Regions from separate parts of the Bradyrhizobium sp. T-1 genome, predicted to be linked through region 3. Evidence: predicted binding sites of a transcription regulator. Region 3 holds the regulator's gene; each other region holds the start of a gene.
What was found. The regulator HrcA, encoded in region 3, represses chaperone genes, less so after heat shock. The targets are predictions, from matches to a motif close to GTTAGCACTCNCNNNNNGNGAGTGCTAAC.
Positions count from the first base shown of each region.

Region 1: groES (co-chaperone GroES) is a predicted target of HrcA. The motif match lies at 6,518-6,546, and genes of this name have one in related genera.
Region 2: ACWAT4_RS15780 (co-chaperone GroES) is a predicted target of HrcA. The motif match lies at 7,235-7,263, and genes of this name have one in related genera.

Region 1 covers NZ_CM132115.1:1,684,029-1,693,578, forward strand. The annotation lists gene ACWAT4_RS08150 (Hsp20 family protein) at 1-180, opposite strand, end outside; gene ACWAT4_RS08155 (hypothetical protein) at 483-692, shown strand; gene ACWAT4_RS08160 (hypothetical protein) at 702-887, shown strand; gene ACWAT4_RS08165 (hypothetical protein) at 1,190-1,408, shown strand; one part of gene ACWAT4_RS08170 (IS3 family transposase) at 1,826-2,114, shown strand; one part of gene ACWAT4_RS08170 (IS3 family transposase) at 2,114-2,994, shown strand; gene tnpA (IS66-like element accessory protein TnpA) at 3,589-3,990, shown strand; gene tnpB (IS66 family insertion sequence element accessory protein TnpB) at 4,014-4,334, shown strand; gene tnpC (IS66 family transposase) at 4,389-6,041, shown strand; gene groES (co-chaperone GroES) at 6,662-6,976, shown strand; gene groL (chaperonin GroEL) at 7,022-8,647, shown strand; gene ACWAT4_RS08200 (hypothetical protein) at 8,855-9,187, shown strand; gene ACWAT4_RS08205 (Hsp20/alpha crystallin family protein) at 9,289-9,550, shown strand, end outside.
Region 2 covers NZ_CM132115.1:3,309,946-3,319,495, reverse strand. The annotation lists gene ACWAT4_RS15815 (proteasome-type protease) at 23-781, shown strand; gene ACWAT4_RS15810 (SDR family oxidoreductase) at 806-1,564, shown strand; gene ACWAT4_RS15805 (MFS transporter) at 1,712-2,950, opposite strand; gene ACWAT4_RS15800 (NupC/NupG family nucleoside CNT transporter) at 3,106-4,356, shown strand; gene ACWAT4_RS15795 (rhomboid family intramembrane serine protease) at 4,412-5,536, opposite strand; gene ACWAT4_RS15790 (cupin domain-containing protein) at 5,898-6,449, opposite strand; gene ACWAT4_RS15785 (usg protein) at 6,638-6,925, opposite strand; gene ACWAT4_RS15780 (co-chaperone GroES) at 7,306-7,620, shown strand; gene groL (chaperonin GroEL) at 7,667-9,307, shown strand; gene ACWAT4_RS15770 (GIY-YIG nuclease family protein) at 9,345-9,550, shown strand, end outside.
Region 3 covers NZ_CM132115.1:177,320-186,869, forward strand. The annotation lists gene dnaK (molecular chaperone DnaK) at 1-1,257, opposite strand, end outside; gene ACWAT4_RS00835 (hypothetical protein) at 1,655-2,593, shown strand; gene pncA (bifunctional nicotinamidase/pyrazinamidase) at 2,863-3,585, shown strand; gene grpE (nucleotide exchange factor GrpE) at 3,646-4,251, opposite strand; gene hrcA (heat-inducible transcriptional repressor HrcA) at 4,351-5,439, opposite strand; gene rph (ribonuclease PH) at 5,621-6,334, shown strand; gene rdgB (RdgB/HAM1 family non-canonical purine NTP pyrophosphatase) at 6,346-6,981, shown strand; gene hemW (radical SAM family heme chaperone HemW) at 6,998-8,182, shown strand; gene ACWAT4_RS00870 (penicillin-binding protein activator) at 8,303-9,535, opposite strand.

The DNA of each region.
Region 1 (9,550 bases), 1.5 Mb from region 3:
GATCTCGTCCTGCGTGAATCCGGCCAGAGCCACCGAAATTCGGAAGCGGTTCTCGTCGAGACGCTCGATGTTGTAGGGGGGATAGCTCTCGTCGGCAGTCCGCTGGACCTCGTCGAGAACGTCCAAAAGGCGGTCGAAGCCGATGGTCGACCTCCAGAGGGGAGTCCAATCATACCTCATAGCCAAATCCTCCTGAGAGCAAGTTGGGTACGAGCAGGCACCGGACACCTGCCGGTGCCCGCCTTCAGTCCGGAGCCCATTTGGCGCCCCGGCACGCATCTCTGCGTGACCAAAAGAATCCTCAAGCCTGGAAAAAGTTCAAGAGGGCGGGGAAAAATTTTTGCTTGCCGCAACGGCGTGGCTAACCGGCCGTTGAGTGGCCGCGCGGAGTCTTGACGGTGGGCCGCCCACGCCTAAATTTTCGGCGCCAGGGGGCTTTTCCTCTTGCACAAGGAAAGCATGACGACCGTCAGGAGACGACGATGATCGATGAGAACCTTGCCCGCCTGCGGGCGTACCGCAACAACATTCGCCGCTACCAGCGGTTGCTCGCGACGCAAGCCTCGGACCTGGAGCGGGCCTTCATTGCAAAGCGGCTGGAGGAAGAACAGGCCGAAGCCGAAGCTCTTGTCAAAGCGACATTTCCCTTCAGTCTGCCGGCGCTTGGGCAATCGGCGGACGCAGCAGCGTAGAGGCGCGCCATGTCTGGGCTCGAAGCTTTCATTATCCGCGGGCACGAGAAAATCATCGATCACTATCGGCGCCTGCGCGATTCCGCTCCTTCCCGCGCTGAGCGGGAACGTTTCCAGGGGCGTATGGAGGAAGAAGAGGAAGCTTTGCGGAAGTTTCTCGAAGGGCGATCGCCCCAGGTACAACGCGCGGCATAGCCCTCTGCGGTCGCCACACTCGTCTCATGGAGACACGCGCTCGAGAGAAAGGTGGGAGAAGGTTTAATGATTGACAAAAAGCGCCGCCCAGCCTTTGCGGGTGCCGCAGGCCTTATCGCACACGCTAAGGCGGCGGCCCGCCATCTCGAAGACCTCTGCGCAGCTTGCACGAATGGCGACAAGGCTGCGGCACGAGCAGCGCTGCGCCAGGCGATTAGCGAGCTTGAGGTGGCGCGAGCCATGGTACGGACTGGACTTGAATGACGGGGAGCAACATCGTCTCATCTCACGATGAGGTTGTGATGACTACGAAGGTTCATGATGCGTTGACGGAGGCCCTTGATTGCGTGAAGGCAAGCGGACTAATCCGCAAGTACAGTCTTGTCTGGAGTGGTCGTAGCGAGGTGCCGCACATCACGATCTGGAAAGCGACCGATGCTTCAGATGAAGCTCTGCGCCACACTCTTGCGGAATCTCTTGCTGGTCTCGCAACCGAGTCGCAGGTTACCATTGAAGAGTAGGCGAATTTTGGTATTGAGGGGTCCCGAGTTCACCCTCGGGCCTTTGATGCAGGGTGACACTCTGTGAACCTCGCCCGAAGCAATGGTTTCAAACCTGGCCGACAGTTCAGGCTCGGCGAGTTCCATACGCTTGCCGGTCGATCCGCTGTATGACGCCGATCGAAGATATTCTGGAGCCTTCGCTCGGGCACCCGCTCTTGAAGATTGCCCACGCTGCTCTAGATCGCTTGCCGTCAAGGACCAATGACTTCGCGGTTCGAATTTGCGGCGCCATTTCTTTAAGACGACTTCCGCATTCGAAGCTCGTTAGCAGCTGAGGAAGAGAGAGGTAAGGGCCAACTGCTGCGCTCCGGCGAGGTGAACCTCCTCCGAATGAGTGGACACCTGTGGTAGGCTCATTGAGCCCGGAGGTGTCGAATGGAACGTCAACGTCGGTCGTTTACCGAGGAGTACAAGCGCCAGGCGGTCGAGCTGGTGATCTCGAGCGGTCGCTCGGTCACGTCGGTGGCCAAGGAGCTCGGTCTGCGCGACTCGGTGCTGCGGCGCTGGGTCGACCAGTTCCGGCAGCAGCCGGCATCGGCGGCGTGGCGCCCCACCACGCAGGCGACGCCGATGTCGGCGGACCAGGCTTCGGAGATCGCCCGTCTGCGCCAGGAGAACGAACGGCTGCGCATGGAGCGCGACATTTTAAAAAAGTCGATCGCGATCTTCGCCGGAACCCGAACATGAGCTTCCGTTTCATCGAAGACCACCGCGACAGCTATCCGGTACGGCTGATGTGTGCCGTGCTCGAGGTCTCGCCGGCCGGCTATTATGCCTGGCGCGATCGCCCGGTGGGCGAACGGACAAAATCCAATGCCGCGCTCCTGGCCGAGATCCAGCAGGTCCATCGCGACAGCAGCGGACGCTACGGCAGTCCTCGCGTTCATGCCGCTCTGCGGACACAGGGACGCGGTGCCAGCCGCGGCCGGATCGAACGGCTAATGCGTCGATATGGCATTCGAGCGATCATGGCGCGACCCCGTCGGGTTCGCACCACTGACAGCCGTCACGACCTGCCGATCGCGCCGAACCTGATCGCGCGCGACTTCACGGCGGATGCCCCGAACCGGGTCTGGCTCGCTGATATCACCTACATCCCGACCGCGGAGGGCTGGCTGTATCTGGCGGCCGTTATGGATCTGTTCAGCCGAAAGATCGTCGGCTGGGCCATGCGGGATCATATGCAAATCGAACTCGCATCTGCGGCGCTGACGATGGCAATCCGCCAGCAACGCCCGCAGGCCGGATTGATCCACCACTCCGATCGCGGCGTGCAATATGCCTCACACGCCTATCGCAACGCTCTCACCGGCGCCGGCATCACCGCATCGATGAGCCGCAAGGCCGATTGCTACGACAATGCCCCGATGGAAAGCTTCTTTCATACCTTGAAGACCGAGCTGGTCCATCATCGCGACTACAACACCCGCGCCGAGGCCCAGCGCGATATCTTCGCCTTCATCGAGGGCTTCTACAACCGAACCAGGCTCCATTCCGCCATCGGATATATCGCCCCGATCGAAATGGAGCTAAAAGCAGCTTAAGCCCGTCCACTTTTTCGGGGGAAGATCAAGGTTTGACCATGGCAATCCGTATAGAGACTGTCATTGAGTGTGGCCAAGGTAAGCTGCCACCGAGAGCTTATCTTGGAGTTGCAGCTGGCTCTCTTGACCAGGACGGTAGGACTGTGCTCACGGCCCGTGAAGGCTCGTTCGCAGCGTTGGAGGAGCAGGTGCGTGAGATAAAGGCGCAATTGGATGCTTGTCTTACCGAAGTAAAGGCTTGCTTGCCGCGTTGAGCCAGTACTTTAGGAATTCACGCGGATTTCGGAGGGTAGCGCGCCGGGCATGTAAGGCTGTCAGAGACGAATGATCTGAAGCCGTTAAAGGAAGTCGTCTCACTTCGGTGGCTGTAGTCCGCGAGATGTGATCCAGCCAGCTACTTCGGCTACCATTTCGTTTTCGCGAGCCTTTCGTAGAAGCTCTGCTTGATCCGGCCCTGGAGGAAGCTTTTTTGCTTCGTCTCTAATGCGTTTGGCTTCGTCGGCGAGCCGTCCTTCGGTATCCCTCCGCCAAAGGCCGCCTTGTTTGACGAACGCGATCGCTGCAGGTCCTAGGGGTAATCCTAGGAGAAGCGCTATGACGATTTCGAGGGCGGAGGTGATCACATCGGTCGAGCGGCGGCGCCGGTGGTCGCAGGATGAGAAGGAACGGCTAGTAGCAGCATCGCTCGAGCCCGGAGCCAATGTTTCCGAGGTGGCTCGCATGGCCGGCCTTCATGTGAGCCAGCTGTTCCGGTGGCGCAAAGAGCTTTGTAAGCAAGGTGAAGCGAGTATAGCGCCGTTCGTGCCGGTCGAGATTGGGCCGTCTGTGCCGCCGCGGGAGGTGGCCGAAGCGCCATTGACGACGACGGCGGCGCGTCGACGGAAGAGCCAGGGCATCATCGAGATCGATCTTGGTAGCGGGCACCGCATCCGGGTCGATGGCGACGTTGATGGAGACGCGCTACGTCGCGTTCTCGATGCTTTGGTACGCCGATGATCCCGGTTCCAACGGGCGCGCGAGTGTGGCTCGCGACGGGCTACACGGACATGCGCCGAGGCTTTCCGTCGTTGGCACTCCAAGTGCAGGAGGTGCTGCGCAAGGACCCGCTCAGCGGTCATCTGTTCGTCTTCCGCGGTCGCCGAAGCGATCTTGTGAAGGTGATCTGGCACGATGGCCAGGGAGCATGCCTGTTCACCAAGAGGCTCGAGAGAGGAAGGTTCATCTGGCCATCGGTTGCCGGCGAAGCAGTGACGATCTCGCCGGCGCAGATGAGCTACCTGTTGTCCGGAATCGATTGGCGCACCCCTCAAGAAACCCACCGTCCGACGCGGGTCGGATAGTCGTTTTACGGCTTGCTTCTTTGCTTCTGCTGCTTGATCTGATTCAATGGCTTCATGATGTCGAAGCCGGACGACCATCCATCGGATCTTGCGAGTGCCTTGGCGGCGCTGCAGGCCGAGCGTGAGGCGCGGCTGCAAGCCGAGGCAGTAGCTGCCAGTGCGCGGGCGGAGTTGTCGGCCAACGAGGCGCTGGTCGCGCATCTTGAGCTGCGGATCGAGAAGCTCAAGCGCGAACTGTACGGGCAGCGCTCCGAGCGCACGGCGCGGCTGATCGAGCAATTGGAATTGGAGCTCGAAGAACTCGTTACCACGGCGAGCGAGGACGAGCTTGCCGCTCAGGCCGCGGCGACGAAAACCCAGGCCGTGCGCGCCTTCACGCGTAAGCGGCCGGTACGCAAGCCGTGGCCGGACGACATCGAACGCGAGCGCATCGTCATCGAGGCCCCGACGAGCTGTGCATGCTGCGGCGGATCGCGCCTGGCGAAGCTGGGCGAGGATGTGACCGAGACGCTGGAGGAGATCCCGCGCCGGTTCAAGCTGATCGAGACGGTGCGGGAAAAGTTCACCTGCCGCGATTGCGAGAAGATCAGCCAGCCGCCGGCACCGTTCCATGCCACGCCGCGCGGCTTCATCGGTCCGCAATTGCTGGCGACGATCTTGTTCGACAAGTTCGGCATGCATATCCCGCTCAACCGCCAGAGTGTGCGCTTTAAGGCCGAGAGGATCGACCTGCCGCTGTCGACGCTGGCCGACCAGGTCGGCCACGGGACCTTCGCCGTCATGCCGCTCTTCCAGCTGATCGAGCGCCATGTGCTGTCGGCCGAGCGCCTTCATGGCGACGACACCACCATCCGCATCCTGGCCAAGAGCAAGTGCACGACCGGCCGGATCTGGACCTATGTGCGCGACGATCGGCCCTACGGTGGGCCTGCGCCGCCGGCGGCAGTCTATTACGCCTCGAGCGACCGACGGGGCGAGCATCCCCAGAAGCATCTGGCTGCCTTCACCGGCATCCTGCAGGCGGATTGCTACAACGGCTTCGAGCCTCTGTTCGACCCGCAGAGGAAGGTGCTGCCGATCACGCCGGCATTCTGCTTCGCCCACGCGCGGCGGGGCTTCTTCGAACTGGCCGACATCGAGAAAACCGCCCGGGACGGACAGAAAGGCAAACCGGTCTCCCCGATCGCGCTGGAGGCGGTCAGGCGTCTGGATGTGTTGTTCGAGATCGAGCGCGCCCTCAACGGCAGCAGTGCCGACGGGCGGTGTGCCGTGCGCCAGGAGAGAAGCAAGCCGCTTCTCGACGACATGCACGCCTGGCTGCTCCGCGAGCGAGAAACCCTATCGCGTTCCTCCGAGGTCCTGAAGCCCATGAACTACATGCTCAGGCGCTGGGACGACTTCGCCCGCTTCCTCGACGATGGCAGGATCTGTCTCAGTAATAACGCCGCTGAAAGAGCGTTGCGCGGCATCGCGTTGGGCAGGCGCAACTGGACCTTCGCCGGTAGCCTGCGCGGCGCCGACCGTGCCGCCATCATGCTGACGATGATCACGACCTGTCGTCTCAACGACGTCGATCCGAAAGCCTGGCTCGCCGACGTGCTCGCCCGCATCGCCGATCTTCCCGCATCGCGTCTGCACGAACTGCTGCCCTGGGAATGGAGGCTTCTGTGCCAAGCCGGCAAGCCCGACGATCAGCAAGCCGCCTGACCTTCACCCAACGCTATCATACAGCTCGCCACGCCCGCGCGCATGCGTCAATCAGGCGGCCTTCGTCGTATGCGTACGTCCTTCGAGGGTGACGGTTTGCTTAAAACGGCGGCGAATTTTCATGACACCACCTCGTGCTTACGGGTCCTAACCGTAGGGTTCGCACTTTCGGTTCTAGCACTTAGTGACCCGCGATCTGTTTCCAAGTCACCAGGCACCAATTTCGATCACCACCAACGACGCGTAGGTCCTGATGCCGGCCAGGTCATAGTCGCTTGCAGCGGCAATGCGCGAGGCGCTACCAGCAACGACACTCCCGGGACTAGCGTGATCCGGGACCATATGGGCAGCAGAGATCGCCCCGCACCGATTCGGACCGCCAACCAAGACAAGCGAAATTTCTCATTTAATAACAATATTTTACAAGGATTGTCGTGCGTCCGGTTGGGTCGCCGCGGCAAGCTGTTCAAGAGCGCATTGGCAGTCCTTTGTTGGGAGTGCCAAAAATTTTAGCCGCCCCTCTTGAATTGGATTTTTTCGGTTCCTAGGTCGTTTTTCCGCCGGGGGCTGGTTACCGGCCCCGGTTAAATGACATCGCTAGACTGTTAAGGAGGATGTGCATGCATTTCCGTCCGTTGCACGACCGTGTGCTCGTGCGCCGCATCGATGCCGAGGAGAAGACTGCCGGCGGCATCATCATTCCCGATACCGCAAAGGAGAAGCCGCAGGAAGGCGAGATCATCGCTGCTGGTCCGGGCGCGCGGAATGAGCAAGGTCAATTGGTCCCGCTCGATGTGAAGACCGGCGACCGGGTCTTGTTCGGCAAATGGTCGGGCACCGAGGTGAAAATCGATGGCCAGGATCTCCTGATCATGAAGGAGAGCGATCTCCTGGGCATCGTCGAACAAAGCGGCAAGTTGAAGAAGGCCGCCTGACCCCGCTGAAAAACTGACAGTCATAAAGGAAAGGAGATCTTGAACATGGCTGCCAAGGACGTGAAGTTTTCGACCGAGGCCCGCGAGCGCATGCTGCGGGGAGTGGATACACTGGCGAATGCGGTGAAGGTCACGCTCGGTCCCAAGGGACGCAACGTGGTGATCGAAAAGTCGTTCGGCGCACCACGCATCACCAAGGACGGCGTCACCGTCGCCAAGGAAATCGAGCTGGAAGACAAGTTCGAAAACATGGGCGCCCAGATGGTGCGCGAGGTGGCGTCCAAGACCAACGATCTGGCCGGCGACGGTACCACGACGGCCACCGTGCTGGCGCAGGCCATCGTCAAGGAAGGCACGAAATCGGTTGCCGCCGGCATGAATCCGATGGACCTCAAGCGCGGTATCGATCTCGCAGTGGAGGCAATTGTTAGCGACTTGAAGGCGCATGCCAAGAAGGTCACGTCCAATGACGAGATCGCGCAGATCGGGACGATCTCGGCCAATGGCGACACGGAGATCGGCCGTTTCCTTGCCGATGCAATGCAGAAGGTTGGCAACGAGGGCGTCATTACGGTCGAGGAGGCCAAAAGCCTCAATACCGAGCTCGAAGTGGTCGAAGGCATGCAGTTCGACCGCGGCTATGTATCGCCCTATTTCGTCACCAACGCCGAAAAGATGAAGGTCGAGCTCGAAGACCCCTATATCCTGATCCACGAGAAGAAACTGTCCGGGCTGCAAACCATGCTTCCTCTGCTGGAGGCTGTCGTGCAAACCGGCAAGCCGCTTTTGATCATCGCGGAGGACGTCGAGGGCGAAGCACTGGCAACGCTTGTCGTCAACAAGCTGCGCGGTGGCCTGAAGATCGCTGCGGTGAAGGCGCCGGGCTTCGGCGATCGCCGCAAGGCCATGCTCGAAGACATCGCCACACTTACCGGTGGTACCGCGATCTCCGAGGATCTCGGGATCAAGCTCGAGAATGTCACGCTCAACATGCTCGGGCGCGCCAAGAAAGTGGTCATCGACAAGGAGAACACCACCATTGTCGACGGGGCTGGTGCCAAGAAGGACATCGGAGCCCGCGTCGCCCAGATCAAGGGGCAGATCGAAGAAACCACCTCGGACTATGACCGCGAGAAGCTGCAGGAGCGGCTCGCGAAACTCGCTGGCGGCGTTGCGGTGATCCGCGTCGGCGGCGCCACCGAGGTCGAGGTCAAGGAGAAGAAGGACCGCGTTGACGACGCGCTCCATGCCACGCGCGCTGCAGTCGAGGAAGGCATCCTCCCCGGCGGTGGCGTCGCGCTGCTCCGCGCGCTCAAGGCGCTCGATGGCGTCAGGACGGCGAACGCGGACCAGAAGGCCGGCGTCGACATCGTGCGCCGGGCGATCCAGGTACCGGCGCGCCAGATTGTCCAGAACGCCGGCGAGGACGGCTCGCTAGTGGTCGGCAAGCTGCTTGAGAACGCCAGCTACAACTGGGGCTTCAATGCTGCGACTGGTGAATATCAGGATCTGGTCAAGGCCGGGGTGATTGACCCCGCAAAGGTTGTCCGTACGGCGTTGCAGGACGCAGCCTCGATCGCCGCTCTATTGATCACCACGGAAGCGTTGGTCGCCGACAAGCCAAAGAAATCCGAGGCTCACGCGGCCGCCGCGCCGCCGATGGACTTCTGACAAGACTTGCGCCCGGCCGTCCGACGGCCGGGCGCTCGGTCCATCTCTAAGCAAGGAGATCGCCAACACAACGAGGGACGAGGATCCAAAATAGCACCCAGATCGAAGCTCTGTTGCGCAAGAGTGGGGCTGCCTGAATTGGCTCGTGCTGACCCCAAGGCTTTGCAACCATCGCATGGGTAAGTTTTCGAACGATAGGAGGATGAGATGATCAAAGATCAAACCATTGGCTCCGCTCGTGCGGAGAAAGATCAAGCCGACAGTCGCATCGTGCAACGTCTGATGACGGCATTGCTTGCATCGGCCTTGATGCTGCCGTCGCTGGCAGCTTGGGGAACTGAGAGTTCGCCGGACCGGGATAGGGCGAGAGCTGGCGACATGCTGCGTTTGCCACCAATCCGATATCTCGATTCGATGCCTTGGATGAACTGGAAGGCATCGGCGCCGGCATTGAGGATCGATACGCTCATGTCCCCGAGCATCACGCCCTGGGGTGTCCCGAAATCGCCTCAGGATCTGCCTTCGTCGACATTGAGTTGATTGCTGCTTCATCAGCAATGCGGGCAGCGACTTGCTGTCCACGTTGCTTGGTCAAATAGCAGTCTTGTGCTTGCCCTTTAAGGCCGTCAATGGAGGAATAGATGTTCGCAAACTTTAGTGACCCATTTGAAGCGCTGCTGGCTCTACAGCGCGCACTCGACGCACGCGTCGCAAGCGACTGGATCGGACGTGGAACCGCTGCAATCGGCAGTTTCCCGCCAATCAATATATTCCAGAAGGACGACGACCTTGTCGCGGTCGTCGAGCTGCCAGGTGTCGACAAAAACGATCTGGAAATCGAAGCGAAGGAAAATACCATTCGTATCCGGGGCAAAAAGACGATCGCCTATGGAGAGCAGGCGA
Region 2 (9,550 bases), 3.1 Mb from region 3:
CAAACGCGTTCGGGGACTGGAAATGACCTATTGTTGCGGAATCCTGGTTCGGGACGGTCTGGTGATGATCGCCGACACCCGCACCAATGCCGGCCTCGACAATGTCTCGACCTTCCGCAAGCTGCACATCTTCTCCAAACCCGGCGACCGCATCATGGCGATCGCCAGCGCGGGCAATCTCGCCATCAGCCAGTCGGTGCTGTCGACGCTAACCGAGGGCCTGGAAGACCCCAACACGGGTGAGGTCGAGACGCTGATGAACGCGCCGACCATGTTCCAGGCCGCCCAGCGCATCGGCCGGGCCATCCGCGCCGTGCATGCGACCGAAGGCCCGGCGCTGAAGTCCGAGGACGTGTCCTTCGACGTCTCCTTCCTGTTCGGCGGCCAGATCAAGGGCGCGCGGATGCGCCTGTTCATGGTCTACACCGCCGGCAATTTCATCGAGTGCACGACCGATACGCCGTACCTGCAGATCGGCGAGCACAAATACGGCAAGCCGGTGCTCGACCGCGCCATGCATTATGATGTCGAGCTCTACGAGGCGCTGAAGACCGGCCTGATCTCGATGGACTCGACGATGCGCTCCAACCTCGGCGTCGGCCTGCCGATCGACGTGCTGGTGGTGCGTAGCGATGCCTGCGATGCCGATCTCAACCACCGCATCGAGGCGGGCGAGCCCTATTTCCACGACCTGCGCTCGCGCTGGTCGGCGGCCTTGCGCGCCGCGCATCAGAACATTCCGCGGCCGCCCTACAAGAACGAAAAAGAACCCAAAACCTGACAACTGAAGAAAAGGCAGGAAACGATGAGTGAAGCGAAAAAGATCGCATTGGTGACGGGCGCCGGCACCGGAGTCGGGCGCGCCGCCGCACTGGCGCTGATGAACACCGGCTTCACCGTGGTGCTGGTCGGGCGCCGGATGGAGATGCTCGAGGAGACCGCAAAGCTCGGGCCCGCGGGCAAGAGCCTGTGCGTCACCGCCGACATGACCAAGCCGGACTCCATTGCGGCGCTGTTCGACAAGGTGAAGGCGACCTATGGCCGCCTCGACGTGCTCTTCAACAATGCCGGCATGGGCGCGCCCGCCGTCAACTTCGAGGACCTCAGCCTCGAGCAGTGGCAGGCCGTGGTGAACACCAACCTCACCGGCCCGTTCCTCTGCACCCAGCATGCCTTCCGTATCATGAAGGACCAAAGCCCGCGCGGCGGCCGCATCATCAACAACGGCTCGATCTCGGCACACGCGCCGCGGCCGTTCTCGGCGGCCTACACCTCGACCAAGCACGCCATCACGGGCCTGACCAAGGCTAGCAACCTCGACGGCCGCATGTACGACATCGCGGTTGGACAGGTCGATATCGGCAATGCCGCGACCCCGATGACCGACCGCATGGTCAACGGCCCCGGCGTGCTGCAACCCGACGGCACCACCAAGCACGAGCCGCGCATGGATGCAAAGGCCGTCGGCGATGCCGTCGCCTACATGGCCGGCCTGCCGCTCGACGCCAACGTGCTGACCATGACGGTGATGGCGACCAAGATGCCGTTCGTGGGTCGGGGCTGAACTCAAAACTGCGAAAACAACCCCATGCACAGTAGGCGTCGAGAGGCGCCTGCTGCTGCCAGGGTGCGGAGACTCCCCTCACCCGGAATCCGGGCTACGCGCGCATTCCGACCTCTCCCCGCAAGCGGGGCGAGGTGAAGAAGCCCCCTACTCCAGGCTCTCCACCTGGCGCAGGCTGGGGAACAGCTTCATCCACAATAGCGCCACCGCAACCGTGCAGACGCCGCCGAGCACGGCGGCGGGCATGGCGCCGAACAGGGCGGCCGTCAGGCCGCTTTCGAACTGGCCGAGCTGGTTCGAGGCGTTGATGAAGAGGAAGTTCACCGCGCCGACGCGGCCGCGCATCTCGTCGGGCGTCGAGAGCTGCACCAGCGAGAAGCGGATCACGACACTGATCGTGTCGGCTGCGCCGAGAACGGCGAGCGACAGCACCGACAGCCACATCCAGGACGACAGCGCGAACACGATCGTGGCGATTCCGAACACGATCACCGCCTGGAACATGCGCAAACCCACATGACGCGTGATGGCGTGACGCGCCAGCACCATGGTCATCAGCAGTGCGCCGACCGCCGGCGCCGCGCGCAGCACGCCGAGCCCGACCGGGCCGGCCTGGAGGATGTCGCGGGCATAGATCGGCAATAGTGCGGTGACGCCGCCGAACAGCACCGCGAACAGGTCGAGCGAGATGGTGCCGAGGATCGCCGGATTGCTGCGGATGAAACGGACACCGGCAAAGATGTTGTCCGCGTCGTCCATGTCCTTGGCGACCGCCTGCGGGCGCGGCTGGATGAATCCGGTCAGGATCATCCCAAGAATCCAGAACAGCAGCATGACGGCATAGGCGAGATGTGGCGCGATCGCGTAGGCAAAGCCGCCGAGCGCAGGCCCGGTGATGGTCGCGACCTGGCCTGCGCCGCTCGCAACCGCTGTCGCGCGCTGCAGCGAGCCTTGCGGCGCGATCAGCGGCAGCAGCGCCGCGGTGGTCGGGCTCTCGAAGGCGCCGGCAATGCCGAGCACGAAGGTCGCCACGAAAATCTGCACCTCGCTGACCAGGCCGAGATAGGTGATGACGGCGAGATAGAGCGCGGTCGCGGCTTCCACGAGCTGGCAGAGCTGGACCACGCGCTTGCGCTCGTAGCGGTCGGCGGCGTGGCCGGCGACGAAGACGAGCAGCGCGGTGGGCGCAAATTGCACCAGCCCGACCATGCCGAGGTCGAAGGCCGAGCCCGTGAGGTCGTAGATCTGCCAGCCAATCGCCACCGCCGCGATCTGGCTGGAGAAGCGCGACAGGCTGCGCGAAAGCAGGAAGAACAGGAAGGCGCGATGGCGGAGAAGCTCACCGGCGCTGGCCGGCGGACTGACGGATACTGGCTCTTCTGGCATCGCCTGTTCGGTCACGCTCGGAAAATAGGCCCCTGTCGATCCGACCCGCGTGGCCGACGCAGGCGAGCTTGTCAACAGCACGGCCACCAGCAACATTCTCGGCATTGCGTTTGCAACGCACGCGCGGCCATAATCATTGGGGGATTGGGGACATCATGCTACGGCTGCAATCGACACTCGGCGTTTTCGCATTGCTGCTGATCGCCTTCGCGCTGGCGGAGAATCGCCGCGCAGTCTCGTTGCGCCAGGCGCTGGTCGGCCTCGTTGTCACCTTCGCCACTGCGATCGTGCTCCTGAAGGTGCCGATCGTGGCCCACGCTTTCGGCGCCATCAACGACGCGGTCGGCGCCATCTCGGCGGCCTCGCGCGCCGGCTCGTCCTTCGTGTTCGGCTATGTCGGCGGCGGCCCCCTGCCCTTCGACCTGAAGGCGCCCGGCGCGGATTTCATCCTGGCGTTCCAGGCGCTGCCGATCGTGCTGGTCATGAGCGTGCTGACGACGCTGCTGTTCTATTGGCGCGTGCTGCCGCCGATCGTGCGGGGCATGGCCTGGCTGCTCGAACGCACGCTCGGGGTCGGCGGCGCGGTCGGGCTCTCGACCGCCGCCAACATCTTCCTCGGCATGGTCGAGGCACCGCTGTTCGTACGGCCGTACCTGACGCAGATGAGCCGCAGCGAATTGTTTCTGGTGATGACCGGCGGCATGGCCGGCATCGCCGGCACGGTGCTGGTGCTCTATGCGACGCTGCTGGCGCCCCTCATTCCTGACGCAGCCGCGCATTTCGTCATCGCCTCGGTGCTGGGCGCACCGGCCGCGATCCTCGTCAGCCTGATCATGATCCCTGAAACCTCCGACAAGCGCACCGGCGGCTCGCTGGAGGACCCCGAGATGGCAGTCTCCGGCACGATGGATGCGATCGTGAAAGGTACGAGCGCGGGCATCGAGCTGCTGATCAACATCGTCGCCATGCTCTTGGTGCTGGTGGCGCTGGTCTATCTCGTCAATGCGATCCTCGGCTTGCTGCCCAATTTCGGCGGCGCCGCGATCTCGCTGCAGCGCGTGCTCGGTCTCCTGATGGCGCCGGTGTGCTGGCTGATGGGACTGCCGTGGGATCAGGCGGTGACCGCCGGCGGCCTGATGGGCACCAAGACCGTGCTCAACGAGCTGATCGCCTATGTCGACTTCTCGAAGCTCCCGCCCGATACGCTCGATCCGCGCTCGCGCCTCATCATGCTCTACGCGATGTGCGGCTTCGCCAATTTCGCCAGCCTCGGCATCATGATCGGCGGCTTAGGGGTGATGGCGCCGGAGCGGCGCGACGAGATCAATGCGCTGGGGCTGAAGTCGATCGTGTCGGGGACGCTGACGACGTGTCTGATGGGCGCGATCGTGGGGGTGTTGACGTAAGCACTCTCTGCTCGTCGTTCCGCGGCGCGCACAGCGCGAGCCCGGAATGACACCGTCAGCCGCACAACTTCGTCTTGTCCAACATGCGACGCACCTCGCCCAGCTTGGCGCGGCACGGTTCGACCGCCATGGCTTTCGCCTCGCTGGACCGTCCTCGCGCGAACAGCAACTGCGCCAGCACGGCCTGCGCCGCTGATCGCACCGGCCCGCCCGCGACATCCGACGCGGCAAGCGAGATGACGGTTTGCACTTCGGTCTCAGCGGAATTGAGGCTGTTTTGTTCAACGAAGAAGATCGCACGGAACAGATGAGCCCGCGGATCCCTGGGGTAGCGCGTGACCAGATCGAGCGAACGGCTGGCCATCTCGCGCGTATTCGCCGGCATTTCCGACGCGCGGATAAACTGCCTGGCATCGGCCATGTAGGACCGATAATGCGCAGCGGCGAAGCCCGTGCAGATCAGAGATCCGGCGCAGCCTGCGAGCAACGTCATGCTCGCGCTCCGCGGCAGGCTGTCATACGACCAGAAGACGAGCCACGGCATGAGGGCAAGCGCGCCGCCGGCCAACGCACCACCCGCATGGGCAAAATAATCGGTGTTGCCGGAGGCGCCAAAGGCAAGCGGCAGCAGTGCGGGAACACCGAAGAAGAGCGACGTCTTCAGTCGCGAGATGGTTAGATCTGCGTCCGCTTCGGGATCGAAGCTCGCGACAAACAGCGCGGCGATGAGCCCGGTAATGGCGCCTGACGCACCGACGCCTGGCACGCCATGGGCATTGCCCAGGAGCGAGCCCGCCTCGCCGACCAGCGCACTGGCAACAAAGATCAGCGAAAACCAGCCACGGCCGATCAGAGGCTCCAACCGGACTCCGACGATGAACAGCGCAATGCAGTTGCCTATGAGGTGCCAATCGCTGCCATGCAGAAGCGGCGCAAGGCCGATCCGCCACCACTCTCCTCTTCCGACAACCAGATCGTAGCTGGTCGCGCCATAAGCGATCAGCGAGCGGACATCGAGGGAGCCGTCCCGCGCAATATCGATGGCCAGATTGCGTTGCAGCGCGAAGATCAGAAACAGACCGAAGATCAAGCCGATGGTGAGGAAAGGGATATCGGAGAGAAGCTTGTTGTCGCGAAAGAGCGAACCCTCACTGGACGCGGGCCCATCGTCGTCGCGCATGACAACGGGAGCGGCCGGCGCGACGGCCGGTTGAAACGAGGCTCTTGAGGTTGGCGCTACGACGCCGCGTCGGCCAAAAGTCGCCATGAAGGCATTCCCGCATGTTCACAGCCTTGAGTTGACGCGAGGAATCTTTTCGACGGGTTAGCGGCCACCCTGCAGGCGGCGAAAACCATCTGACTGGTAGTTGCCCGGTTTCCCGGATCGAGCGCATTTTAGAGATTGCGGAATGTCATTCCGGGGCGCGACGAAGTCGCGAGCCCGGAATCCATTTCGTCACACGTATTGCCGTTCGATGGATTCTCAGGTGCGCAATTGCGCACCGTAACTCGCGCTGCGCGCGTCCCGGAATGACGACAAGCTACGCCTTCAATTCCACCGTCCGAAACTCCGCCGGCAGGATCACCTCCAGCAGTTCGACATCATCCGAATAATCCAAAATCATGTGCTTGATCTTGGGCGGCTGGGTCCAGGCGCTGCCTTGCTGCATCAAGGTCTCGCCCTGCCCGTCCATGTAGGTCTTCACCCAGCCCTTGAGCACGTAGACCATCTGGAAGTCGACGTCGTGGAAGTGCAGTTTTGAGACTTCGGCGGGATCGCAGGGGCCCTGCAGGCGGATCACATGGGCTTGCGCGAGGCCGTGACTGGCAGCGGCGATGCCGAGGTCGCGGTATTTGGCGTAAGCGCGCAGGCCGTCGGCCTTGAAGTCTTCCTCGCGGTGATGGCTGATGGCGATGCGCTGCTTCGGGCGCGCCGGCTTTTTTGCCGAGGTTTTTGCCGTTGTCGGGCGCGCCTTCGCCTTCACCGCCTTGCGTGCGGAGGATCGCGCGGCGGACTTGGCGCCGCTCCGCTTCTTCGCCGCGGTCTGGACCGCGCTACGCGATTTTGCTTTTTTGCTTGTTTTCTTGGCCATGAGCCGTCTCCCGATGTTGTTATGGGAGAGGCTAACACGGAAACAGATCTCGTAGGGTGGGCAAAGCCAAGCGTGCCCACCATTGCCAGATCCGATCGCGAAGAGATCGTGGGCACGGCGCGCGAAGTGCGGGCGCCCTTGCCCCCCCCTACGAGAGCTGCGCTCGCTACGAGAACCGGTGCTCTATCTCAATTCAACCGGAACACACCGTCCACGGCGCGGAGTTCGGCCGGCTTGATGAGCTTCGAATGCGCCACCGTCACCGAATGCAGCGGACCGTCGAGCTTTTCCTGCCAGAACGCCAGGAAGTCGGTAAGCGCGGGGAATTTCGGAAACATGTCGTAGTTCTGCCAGACATAGGTCTGAAGCAGCGAGGGATGATCCGGCATCCGGTAGAGAATTTGGGCGGTCGTCAGCCCGTAGCCCAGCATCTGTTTCCGGAAGTCCTCGGAAACGCCCCCAACCCGCAGTCCCATGCCAACCTCCTTTGCAGGAGCGCATTCAGGGGGTGGCTTGGTCCGGTACGCTTCTTGACGAGCCACCCGGCGACGATGCGCTCACATGATAGAAATGTGACGCAAACTGACAACCCATCTCAAGCCCAAAAGTTTAACAAGCTGTTGAAATTCAATGCGTTAGCAGCAGTGCCGGCTCCGTGCTAATACGGTCCGGCCATTCGGTTAACGATGGTAAAGAGATTTGGCACTTGGGCCTTCAGAGTGCCGAATTTTCTGCTAGAAGCCCTTGCCCCCGCAAAATTCCTGTCCTATCTCAGCTCGGCCTGTGCTGGCACTCGCTGGCACAGATTGCTAACACGTTGAAATCATCAACTCGTGCAAATGCTTAGGAGAGCTGCATGAAATTCCGTCCGCTTCACGACCGCGTCGTGGTCAAGCGCATCGACGCAGAAGAGAAGACCGCCGGCGGCATCATCATCCCCGACACTGCCAAGGAAAAGCCCTCCCAGGGTGAAGTCGTCGCCGTCGGCCCGGGTGGCCGCGACGAAGCCGGCAAGCTGATCCCGATCGACCTCAAGGTCGGCGACCGCGTGCTGTTCGGCAAGTGGTCCGGCACCGAAGTCAAGATCGACAGCCAGGATCTGCTGATCATGAAGGAAAGCGACATCATGGGCGTTCTCGACGTCCCCGCTTCCAAGAAGAAGGCGGCCTAAGCGCCCCCCTCTCCCTCCAGTCATACATCTCAAGGAAAAAATCCAGATGGCAGCCAAAGAAGTCAAATTCTCGGTTGAAGCGCGCGACAAGATGCTGCGCGGCGTCGACGTTCTCGCCAACGCGGTGAAGGTCACGCTCGGTCCGAAGGGCCGCAACGTCGTGCTCGACAAGTCGTTCGGCGCTCCCCGCATCACCAAGGACGGCGTCACCGTCGCCAAGGAGATCGAGCTCGAGGACAAGTTCGAGAACATGGGCGCCCAGATGGTGCGCGAAGTCGCCTCCAAGTCCGCTGACGCGGCCGGCGACGGCACCACCACCGCCACCGTGCTCGCCCAGGCGATCGTGAAGGAAGGCGCCAAGTCGGTTGCCGCCGGCATGAACCCGATGGACCTCAAGCGCGGTATCGACCTCGCGGTCGAAGCCGTCGTTGCGGACCTGCAGAAGAACTCCAAGAAGGTCACCTCGAACGACGAAATCGCCCAGGTCGGCACCATCTCGGCCAACGGCGACCAGGAGATCGGCAAGTTCCTCTCCGACGCCATGAAGAAGGTCGGCAACGAGGGTGTCATCACCGTCGAGGAAGCCAAGTCGCTCGAGACCGAGCTCGACGTCGTCGAGGGCATGCAGTTCGACCGCGGCTACATCTCGCCCTACTTCGTCACCAACGCCGACAAGATGCGCGTTGAGATGGACGACGCCTACATCCTCATCAACGAGAAGAAGCTCTCCTCGCTGAACGAGCTGCTGCCGCTGCTCGAGGCCGTGGTGCAGACCGGCAAGCCGCTGGTCATCGTCGCCGAGGACGTCGAAGGTGAAGCGCTCGCGACCCTGGTCGTGAACCGCCTCCGCGGCGGCCTGAAGGTCGCGGCCGTCAAGGCTCCGGGCTTCGGCGATCGCCGCAAGGCCATGCTGCAGGACATCGCGATCCTGACCGGCGGCCAGGCGATCTCGGAAGATCTCGGCATCAAGCTCGAGAACGTCACGCTCAACATGCTCGGTCGCGCCAAGAAGGTGATGATCGACAAGGAGAACACCACGATCGTCAACGGCGCCGGCAAGAAAGCCGACATCGAGGCGCGCGTGGCCCAGATCAAGGCGCAGATCGAGGAAACCACCTCGGACTACGACCGCGAGAAGCTCCAGGAGCGTCTCGCCAAGCTCGCTGGCGGCGTCGCGGTGATCCGCGTCGGCGGCGCGACCGAGGTCGAGGTGAAGGAGCGCAAGGATCGCGTTGATGACGCGATGCATGCGACCCGCGCGGCTGTCGAGGAAGGCATCGTCCCGGGCGGCGGCGTCGCCCTGCTCCGTGCTTCCGAGCAGCTCAAGGGCCTGCGCACCAAGAACGACGACCAGAAGACCGGCGTCGAGATCGTTCGCAAGGCTCTGTCGGCTCCCGCTCGCCAGATCGCGATCAACGCCGGTGAAGACGGCTCGGTGATCGTCGGCAAGATCCTGGAGAACAAGGCCTACGCTTACGGCTTCGACTCCCAGACCGGCGAATATGCCGACCTCGTCAAGAAGGGCATCATCGACCCGACCAAGGTGGTCCGCACCGCGATCCAGAACGCAGCTTCGGTTGCGGCGCTGCTGATCACCACGGAAGCCATGGTCGCCGAGCTGCCCAAGAAGGGCGGCGCAGGTCCCGCGATGCCCCCGGGCGGCGGCATGGGCGGCATGGACTTCTAAGTCCAACCACCTCAAGAACTACGAAACCCCGGCAGCGATGCCGGGGTTTTTGTTATTCAACGATGCACTCTATGGCAGTATTCTTCTCTCGTCATTCCGGGGCGGCGCGGAGCGCTTCAGTAAGAAATATTCCGTCGACAAACTGGCCTGGTACGAGATCTACGATGATCCGGTGACCGCCATCACCCGCGAGAAGGAACTCAAAAAATGGCGCCGCGATTGGAAGATCCGGCTCATTGAGAA
Region 3 (9,550 bases):
CTGGCTCTTCTTGGTCGGGATCGTGGTGTTGCGGTCGATGATGCGGGTGAACACGCCGCCCAGCGTCTCGATGCCCAGCGACAGCGGGGTCACGTCGAGCAGCAGCACGTCCTTGACGTCGCCCTGGAGCACGCCGGCCTGGATCGCGGCACCGATCGCCACGACTTCGTCCGGATTGACGCCCTTGTGCGGCTCCTTGCCGAACAGCTGCTTCACGACTTCCTGGACCTTCGGCATGCGCGACATGCCGCCGACCAGAACGACTTCACCGATCTCACCGGCGGTGACGCCGGCATCCTTCAGCGCCTTGCGGCAGGGCTCGACCGTTTTCTGCACGAGGTCGTCGACCAGCGCCTCGAACTTGGCGCGGGTGAGCTTCATCGTCAGATGCTTCGGGCCGGTCTGGTCCGCGGTGATGAAGGGCAGGTTGATCTCGGTCTGCGTCGTCGACGACAGCTCGATCTTGGCCTTTTCAGCGGCTTCCTTCAGGCGCTGCAACGCGAGCTTGTCGTTGCGCAGGTTGATGCCCTGCTCCTTCTGGAATTCATCGGCGAGATAGCCGACGAGGCGCATGTCGAAATCTTCGCCGCCGAGGAAGGTGTCGCCGTTGGTCGACTTCACCTCGAACACGCCGTCGCCGATTTCGAGAATGGAAATATCGAACGTGCCGCCGCCGAGATCGTACACGGCGATCGTGCCGGTCTTGGTCTTGTCCAGACCATAGGCGAGCGCCGCCGCAGTCGGCTCGTTGATGATGCGCAGCACTTCGAGGCCCGCGATCTTGCCGGCGTCCTTGGTGGCCTGGCGCTGGGCGTCGTTGAAGTAGGCGGGAACGGTGATGACCGCCTGGTCGACCTTCTGGCCGAGATGGGCTTCCGCGGTCTCCTTCATCTTCTGCAGGATGAAAGCGGAGACCTGCGAGGGCGAATAGGTCTGGCCGTCGGCCTCGACCCAGGCGTCGCCGTTGGAAGCCTTCACGATCTTGTACGGAACGAGCTTCTTGTCCTTCTCGACCATCGGGTCGTCGTAGCGGCGGCCGATGAGGCGCTTCACTGCGAAGAACGTACGCTCTGGATTGGTCACGGCCTGGCGCTTGGCGGGCTGGCCGACGAGGCGCTCACCGTCGTCCGTCACGGCGACGATCGAAGGCGTCGTGCGCATGCCTTCGGAATTCTCGATAACTTTGGCGTTCTTGCCATCCATCACGGCGACGCACGAATTCGTGGTGCCGAGGTCGATCCCAATGACCTTTCCCATGGTCCTGATATCCTTCTTTTTGCGGCAGGTTGGCTGGGCCCAGAAGGCACCCGAACCGAAACCCCCTAAGATCAAACATCCGCGATATTGCGATGATTGAGGCTCATATAGGAGGGGGGGAGGGGGCCGCAAGGACCGAACGCAAGTTTCGGCCGTGAAAACATTGGGTTTTGGAAGATCCTATCCGGGCTTCACCGTACTTGCGGGTGAGGATTTATTAACAGGTTCGGCTATCTGCCCGTCCGACCAACGTGATCCGGCCCACCCTGTTGCCGGCGCGGCAAACCCGTTAAAAGGCTGACCGGCCGGACAGCCTCGTCAAGGGGCTGCTTCGCGCGACAAAGCGGCCCGGTGGACGACCATCGAACGGCCTCAATGTGAACCAAACAGAGTGCCCATGAAGCTGACCCGCCCCCTCGCCGCGCTCGCTCTTCTCGTTGTCTCCGCCTTTCCGGCGCTTGCGGCCGACGCCGTCTACCCGCCCGGCCTGCGCCTCGGCATGGTGCCGCTGGTCGGCCTCAGCAAGGCCAAGACCTTCCCGGGCTTCGAGAACGAGGACGGCAGCGTCAAGGTGCTGATCACCGAGCTGCCGCCGGCGGCCTATAACGAGGTCGTCAGTGCCTTCAACACCAATCCAGCCGGCGCCAACGGCATCAAGCCGGACAAGATCGAGACACCCGCGGGCCTTGCCTATTTTACCACCGAAAGCGGCAAAGCCGGCGACGCGCCGGTGAAGCGCTATTCGATGATCGTGCCGGGCACCGGCTTCTCCGGCTATGTCGCGGTGCAGGTCCCCGAGAACGCCTCGAAGATCTACACCGACGAGGCGGTGCGGCAGATGTTTGCGACCGCCACCATCCGCAAGGAGGTGTCGGCGGACGAGCAGATCGGGCTGTTGCCGTTCAAGATCACCGATCTGGCTGGCTTCAAGGACGTCCGTACGCTGGTGCCGGGCGCGAGCATCATCCTGGCCGACGGCAACGAGAGCTCGGGCTACGAATCGAAGCCGTTCATGATCCTCGGCCTGATCGGCGCGACCCCGCAGCAGACCGACGACCGCGCCCGCTTCGCCCAGGAAGCTGCGATGCAAATCCCCGGCGTGCGCGAGTCCCGCGTCACCATGTCCGAGCCGATCCGTATCAACGGCCAGCCGGGCTTTGAGACCCGGATCGACGGCATCAGCGGCAAGGACAAGACCGCGGTGACGGTGGTGCAGTGGATCCGCTTCGGCGGCGGCACCTCGCTGCGCATCATCGCCAGCGCGCCACGCGACCAATGGTCGGACGCCTTCACCCGTTTCCGCGCCGTGCGCGACGGCATCCAGCCGAAGGGCTAAGGCGCGCTCGTCCAGCAAACTCGGTGTTGTCCCGGCGAAGGCCGGGACCCATAATCACAGGGAGTGGTTGCAGGACGAACTGGTAACTCCGAAGCCTCGCAAAACCATTGCTGCGGCGTATGGGTCCCGGCCTTCGCCGGACGACGAGAAATTGGCAGCCCAACCTCTCACCAAACCCGGCTGCATTTTCAGGCTTTCGTTCGTACACGAACGGAACTAGGCTTCCCTCCATTGGATCAACTTGAGACTATCCTGGAGGGAGGCGGACAATGCTCGATCGACGACAAATCTTGGCGGCCCTGGGGACCACGGCGCTCGCGAGCTTCGCTCCATCGGCGCTTTTCGCAGCGGCTTCGATCAAACCGGACGACACATCCGCATTGCTCGTGATCGACGTGCAGAACTGCTTTCTGCCGGGCGGCAGCCTCGCGGTGAAGGAAGGCGAGCAGGTCGTGCCCGTGATCAACAAGATGGCGAAGGCGTTCTCGAACGTGGTGATGACGCAGGACTGGCACACGCCCGGCCACGTCTCGTTCGCGTCAGTGCACTCAGGCAAGAAGCCGTTTGAAACGATCGACCTGCCTTACGGCAAGCAGGTGCTGTGGCCCGACCATTGCGTGCAGGGCACCGACGGCGCCTCGCTCTCGAAGGACCTTTCGATCCCGCAGGCCGAGCTCATCATCCGCAAGGGTTTTCACAAGGACGTCGACAGCTATTCGGCGTTTCTCGAAGCCGACGGCAAGACGTCGACGGGACTTGCCGGCTATCTCAAAGGACGCAAGATCAAGCGCGTCTTCGTTGCGGGTCTCGCCACCGACTTCTGCGTCGCCTGGACCGCGCTCGATGCCCGCAAGGCGGGCTTTGAGGTCTATGTCGTGGAAGACGCCTGCCGCGGCATCGACAATCAGGGCTCGCTCGCAAAGGCCTGGGCCGACATGGCCAAGGCCGGCGTGAAGCGGATTCAGTCTGCGGATATCGCGGTCAGCGCGTAAGACTCTTGCGCAGTCATTCCGGGGCGGCTCGCAGAGCCGAACCCGGAATGACGCCAAAGCTCAGTTCGCTTCGTTGTTGTTGGCCGCGGGCGCGGGCTTTGCACCGCCCTTGGCGACACCGACCAGCGCCGGGCGCAGCACGCGCTCGCCGATGGTGTAGCCGGCCTGCATGACCTGCACGACGGTGCCTGCAGGCACCGACGCATCGGGCACTTCGTACATCGCCTGCTGGAAGTTCGGGTCGAACTTCTGGCCCTGCGGATCGAACTTCTTCACGCCGTGCTTTTCCAGCGCGTTGAGCAGCGAGCGCTCGGTGAGCTCGACGCCCTCGATCAGAGCAGTCAGGCCGGGATCGGCGGCGGCACGAGCGTCGGCCGGAACGGCATCGAGCGCGCGCTGAAGATTGTCGGCGATGTCGAGCACGTCGCGGGCAAAGCCGGTGACGCCGTAGAGCTTGGAGTCAGCGACTTCCTTCGCGGTGCGCTTGCGCAAGTTCTCCATCTCGGCCAGCGTCCGCAGCATGCGGTCGCGCGCTTCGGCGGCTTCCTTCTGCAGCAGCTCGACCGAGCCGGGCTCGGGATCGTCGGGCATGATGTAGGGTTTCGACACCACGGGCTCGCCGGTCGGCGCGGCCGTGTCTTCGGGTTGCCGGGTTGGATCGGTCATCGGCTGCTTCTCAAACTCGTCTCAAGGGGAGGTTTTCTGGCCCGGATATCGTGCTTCGGGCGCTGAAAATCAAGCGCCCGTGATCGGCTCAAATGCCGGTCAGCCCCCCAACAGGCGGCTGACGATGCGGGCGGCGTAGTCCACGGTCGGGATCACACGGGCATAATTCAGCCGTGTCGGCCCGATTACACCCAAGACGCCGACGATACGGCCGGCGGCATCCCGATAGGGCGAGATGATGGTGGAGGAGCCCGACAGCGAAAACAGCTTGTTCTCGCTGCCGATGAAGATCCGCACGCCTTCGGCAGTTTCGGCGCGCCCCAGCAGGTCGATCACGCCACGTTTCGTCTCGAGATCGTCGAACAGCAGGCGAACGCGCTCCAAATCCTCCAGCGCGTGCAGATCTTCCAGCAGATTGGCGTGGCCGCGAACGATGAGCTGACGGTCCTCGTTCTCGCCGCCGGACCAGCTCGCAATCCCGGCCGAGATGACCTTTTGCGCCAGTTGGTCGAGCTCGGCGCGGGCCTCGCCGAGCGCGGTTTCCAGCTCGAGCCGCGCCTCGGCGAGCGTCCGGCCGCGAATCCGCGCATTGAGGAAATTGCCGGCTTCCGTAATGGCGGACGAGGGAACTCCCGGCGGCAGCGTCAGCACGCGGTTTTCGACCTGGCCATCCTCGCCGACCAGGATGACCAGCGCCTTCTCGGGTTCCAACCGGACGAATTCGATGTGCTTCAGCCGCGCATTGGACTTTGGCGTCAGCACCACGGCGGCGGCGCGGGTCAGGCCCGACAGCCGCGTCAGCGCCTGGTCCAGCGCCGCCTCGACCGATTGCGCATGGCCGACGGTGGCGAGCTGGCTCTGGATCGACTGCCGCTCGGCCTCGTTGAGGTCGCCGACCTGCATCAGGGCGTCGACGAAGAAACGCAGGCCAAGTTCCGTCGGAAGCCGGCCGGCTGAGGTATGGGGGGCATAGATCAGGCCGAGCTGTTCCAGATCGGCCATGACATTGCGGACCGAAGCCGGGGACAGCGGCATCGCGATCAGGCGCGAGATGTTGCGCGAGCCGACCGGCTCGCCGGTCGCCAGATAGCTTTCGACAATTTGACGAAAGATGTCGCGGGAACGCTCGTTGAGCTGGGCGAGGCCTGCGCGCGGCGCGATCAGATGGATCGGATCGTGATGGGCCACAGACGGTAACTCCTCTCAGATGCTCATAATTTGTCCATCCGGGACGGTTCTGACAAGCGTGGCGTTTGCGGGGTGGAAAACCGGGGCTGAAAGCGGCCTTGATGTTCCCCCTTGCCGCTCACCCTCACCCCACCTACAAGCACCGCGAACAGCCCTTTTCCGTGAGTTTTGGAGGATTCCCATGCGGCCAAGCCGCCGTGCGCCCGACGAATTGCGCCCCGTGACGCTTGAGCGTGGCGTGGTCAAATATGCGGAAGGCTCCTGCCTCGTGAAATTCGGCGACACCCATGTGCTGGTCACCGCCACGCTGGAAGAACGCCTGCCGCCCTGGCTCAAGGGCCAGGGCCGCGGCTGGGTCACTGCCGAATACGGCATGCTGCCGCGTGCGACCTCGGAACGCACCCGCCGCGAAGCTGCGGCCGGCAAGCAAAGCGGCCGCACCGTCGAAATCCAGCGCCTGATCGGCCGCTCACTTCGCACCATCGTCGATCTCGAAGCGCTCGGTGAGCGTCAGATCACGGTCGATTGCGACGTCCTCCAGGCCGACGGCGGCACCCGCACCGCCTCGATCACCGGCGCCTGGGTCGCGCTCGCCGATTGCATCGCCTGGATGAAGGCGCGCAACATGATCAAGGCCAACGTGATGCGCGACAACGTCGCCGCGATCTCCTGCGGCATCTATCAGGGCAAGCCGGTGCTGGATCTCGACTATGCCGAGGATTCGGAAGCCGAGACCGACGCCAATTTCGTCATGACCGGCGACGGTCGCATCGTCGAGGTGCAGGGCACCGCGGAGCGCGAGCCGTTCACACAGGACGAGTTCCTGGCGCTGATGGCACTGGCGCAGAAAGGCATCGCGCGGCTCGTGGACTTGCAGAAACTGGCTGTCGCGTAGTCAATAGGCCCATGCACCGCCGAATCACCGGAAAGCTCGTCATCGCCACCCACAATCCCGGCAAGCTCGCCGAGATGAAGGAGCTGCTCGCGCCTCACGGCATCGAGGTGGTGTCGGCCGGTGAGCTCGGCTTGGGCGAGCCGGACGAGACCGGCAACGATTTCCGCAGCAATGCCGCGATCAAGGCGATCGCGGCGGCGCAGGCAACCGGCCTTCCGTCCTTCGCCGATGATTCCGGTATCGTGGTCGATGCGCTCGACGGCGCGCCCGGCATCTACAGCGCGCGCTGGGCCGGCCCCTCCAAGGATTTCGCTGCGGCGATGGCGCAGATCGAGCGCCTGCTGCAGGAGCGTGGTGCCACCACGCCGGATCGCCGAAAAGCGCATTTCGTCTCCGCGCTCTGCGTCGCCTGGCCCGATCATCATCTCGAAGAGGTCGAGGCGCGTGTCGACGGCACACTGGTCTGGCCGCCGCGCGGCACCGCCGGCTTCGGTTACGATCCGATGTTTTTGCCCGACGCTCACAAGCGCACTTTCGGCGAGATGGAAAGCATCGAGAAGCACGGCCTGCCGCCGCTTGGCCTTGGCCTGTCGCATCGCGCCCGCGCATTCGTGAAACTGGCGGAGATCTGCCTTGAGCCGCGCTAAAGCGTTTTCAAGCGAAGTGGACACCGGTTCGCGCCAGGAAAACGCGTCAAAACAAGAGTCTGCAGCCTTTGGCGTCTACGTGCACTGGCCGTTCTGCCTGTCGAAGTGCCCCTATTGCGACTTCAACAGCCATGTCCGCCACGCCGCGATCGACGAGGCGCGCTTTGCCTCCGCCTTCGCGCGCGAGATCGAAACGACCGCGCAGCGCTCGCCCGGCCGCGAGGTCACGTCGATCTTTCTCGGCGGCGGCACGCCATCGCTGATGCAGCCTGCAACCGTCGGCGCCGTGCTCGACGCGATCGGCAAGCACTGGACTGTCGCAGGCGATGTCGAGGTGACGCTGGAGGCAAACCCGACCAGCGTCGAAGCCACGCGCTTTGCCGGCTATCGCGCCGCCGGCGTCAACCGCGTCTCGCTTGGCGTGCAGGCGCTGGACGATGCCTCGCTGAAAGCCTTGGGCCGCATGCATAGCGCGCGCGAGGCGCTCGATGCGGTTGCCATCGCGCGCCGCTCGTTCGACCGTTATTCGTTCGACCTGATCTACGCCCGCCCCGACCAGACACCGGCGATGTGGGCCGATGAGCTGCGTCTCGCCATCGATGAAGCCGCCGAGCATCTGTCGCTCTATCAGCTGACCATCGAGGAAGGCACGCCGTTCTTCGGCCTGCACCAGGCCGGCAAACTGAAAACGCCGGACGAAGCGGTCGCGCGTGCGCTCTACGACGTGACGCAGGAGACCTGCGACAAGCTTGGCTTGCCCGCCTACGAGATTTCCAACCACGCGCGTCGCGGCGCCGAGTGCCGGCACAATCTGGTGTACTGGCGCGGCGACGAATATGCCGGCATCGGCCCCGGCGCGCATGGCCGCCTCGACATCGACGGCGTGCGTCATGCCACCGCCACCGAAAAGCGTCCGGAAGCCTGGCTGCTGCGGGTCGAGACGAATGGTGACGGCATCGTCACCGACGATCTCCTCAACAGCGAAGAACGCGCCGACGAATTTTTGCTGATGGGATTGCGCTTGGCCGAAGGCATCGACCCCGCGCGCTACATGGCGCTCGCCGGCCGCCCGCTCGACCCCGGCCGCATCGCGCTGCTGCGTGAGGAAGGCGCGATCACGGTCGATGCAACGGGCCGCTTGCGCGTGACCAGCAGCGGATTCCCGGTGTTGGATGCGGTGGTCGCGGATCTCGCGGCGTAACGAGATCTCGTAGGGTGGGTTAGCCGAGGGCGTAACCCACCTTGCTTCCACATGCGCGGAACGAAGTGGTGGGTTGCGCTTCGCTAACCCACCCTGCGACTACGGCACCGTTGTCCTGAACTACGCCCCAAAGCTCTTCGGCGAGCCCGCAACGGCAACACCACCGCCGGTCGTCACCTTCATCACCGCGAGCCCACGTTCATTGGTGCCATCGGCGCGGAAGCGGAACAGGCCGTCGATGCCGGCGAAGCCGGAAGGGTTGGTGAGCACGTCGGACGAGAAGCGCGTGGTGCCCTGCGTGCGCGCGAGCGCGGCGACGAGCGCCACCGCGTCATAAGCCAGCGTCGCGGTCCGGATCGGATCGGCGCCATATTTGGTGCGGTAGCGGCCGGAGAACGCGCGGAAGCCGGCGGGATCCGGCGCGGCATAGAGACCGCCTTGCAAGGCGGGACTGGCATAGACGCGCGGATTGTCCCACAGGCCGGTGCCAAGCAGCTGGATGTTGCGCAAATTCGCGCCCGCGGCGGTCATCGCATCGGCCACCGCGACGACGGCGTCGCCGTCATCGGCAATGAACAGCGCATCCGCGCTGCCGAGCTGCTGCGCCACGCTGCGCGCCGGCGTGGCGCGATCGGCACCGTATTTCTCGAACGCGACGATGCGGCCGCCGCGCCGCGGCACGGCCGCCTTCACCGCGGCTTCGACGACATTGCCATAGGCATTGTCGGGCACGAGCACCGCGTCGGAGCGTTTTCCGATGCTGGCCGAATATTCGATGATGCGATTGACGTCGGACTCCGGCAGGAAGCTCAACAGATAGACCCCGCGGCCCGCGATGCTCGAATCGGTCGAGAACGCCATCACCGGGATGCCGCGCGTGCGCGCGACCTGGGCCACGGCCGGCACCGATTGCGCAAACAGCGGCCCCAAAATGATCTCGGCGCCTTCGTCGATCGCCTGCTGCGCGCCGGCTTGCGCGCCCTGCGGGCTGCCATTGTCGTCCTTGATCAAGAGCTGGATGTTCGGATTCTGGAACTCGGCCAGTGCCATCTCGGCAGCGTTGCGCATGGATTGCGCGGCCAGGCCGGCATTGCCCGCGGCCGAGAGCGGCAGGATCACGCCAACCTTCACGCCACCGGTGCCGGCGGTGGTCGCCTGCTGCGGCGGACCGGCCGGCTGAGCCGGAGGCGAGGAGCTGGAGAACGGGCTGGAAAACTGGCTGAGGCTCTGCTGCACGCCGGCGCAGGCCGAGAGCAGGGGCGTGCCGATCAGCAGGCCAAGCGCGCTCCGCCGGGTCGCTCCCGACAAACGGGGCCCCGGAACGGAAGACTTCGGATCGCGCGGGCCCAGCATGGCAGCTTCTCTTCT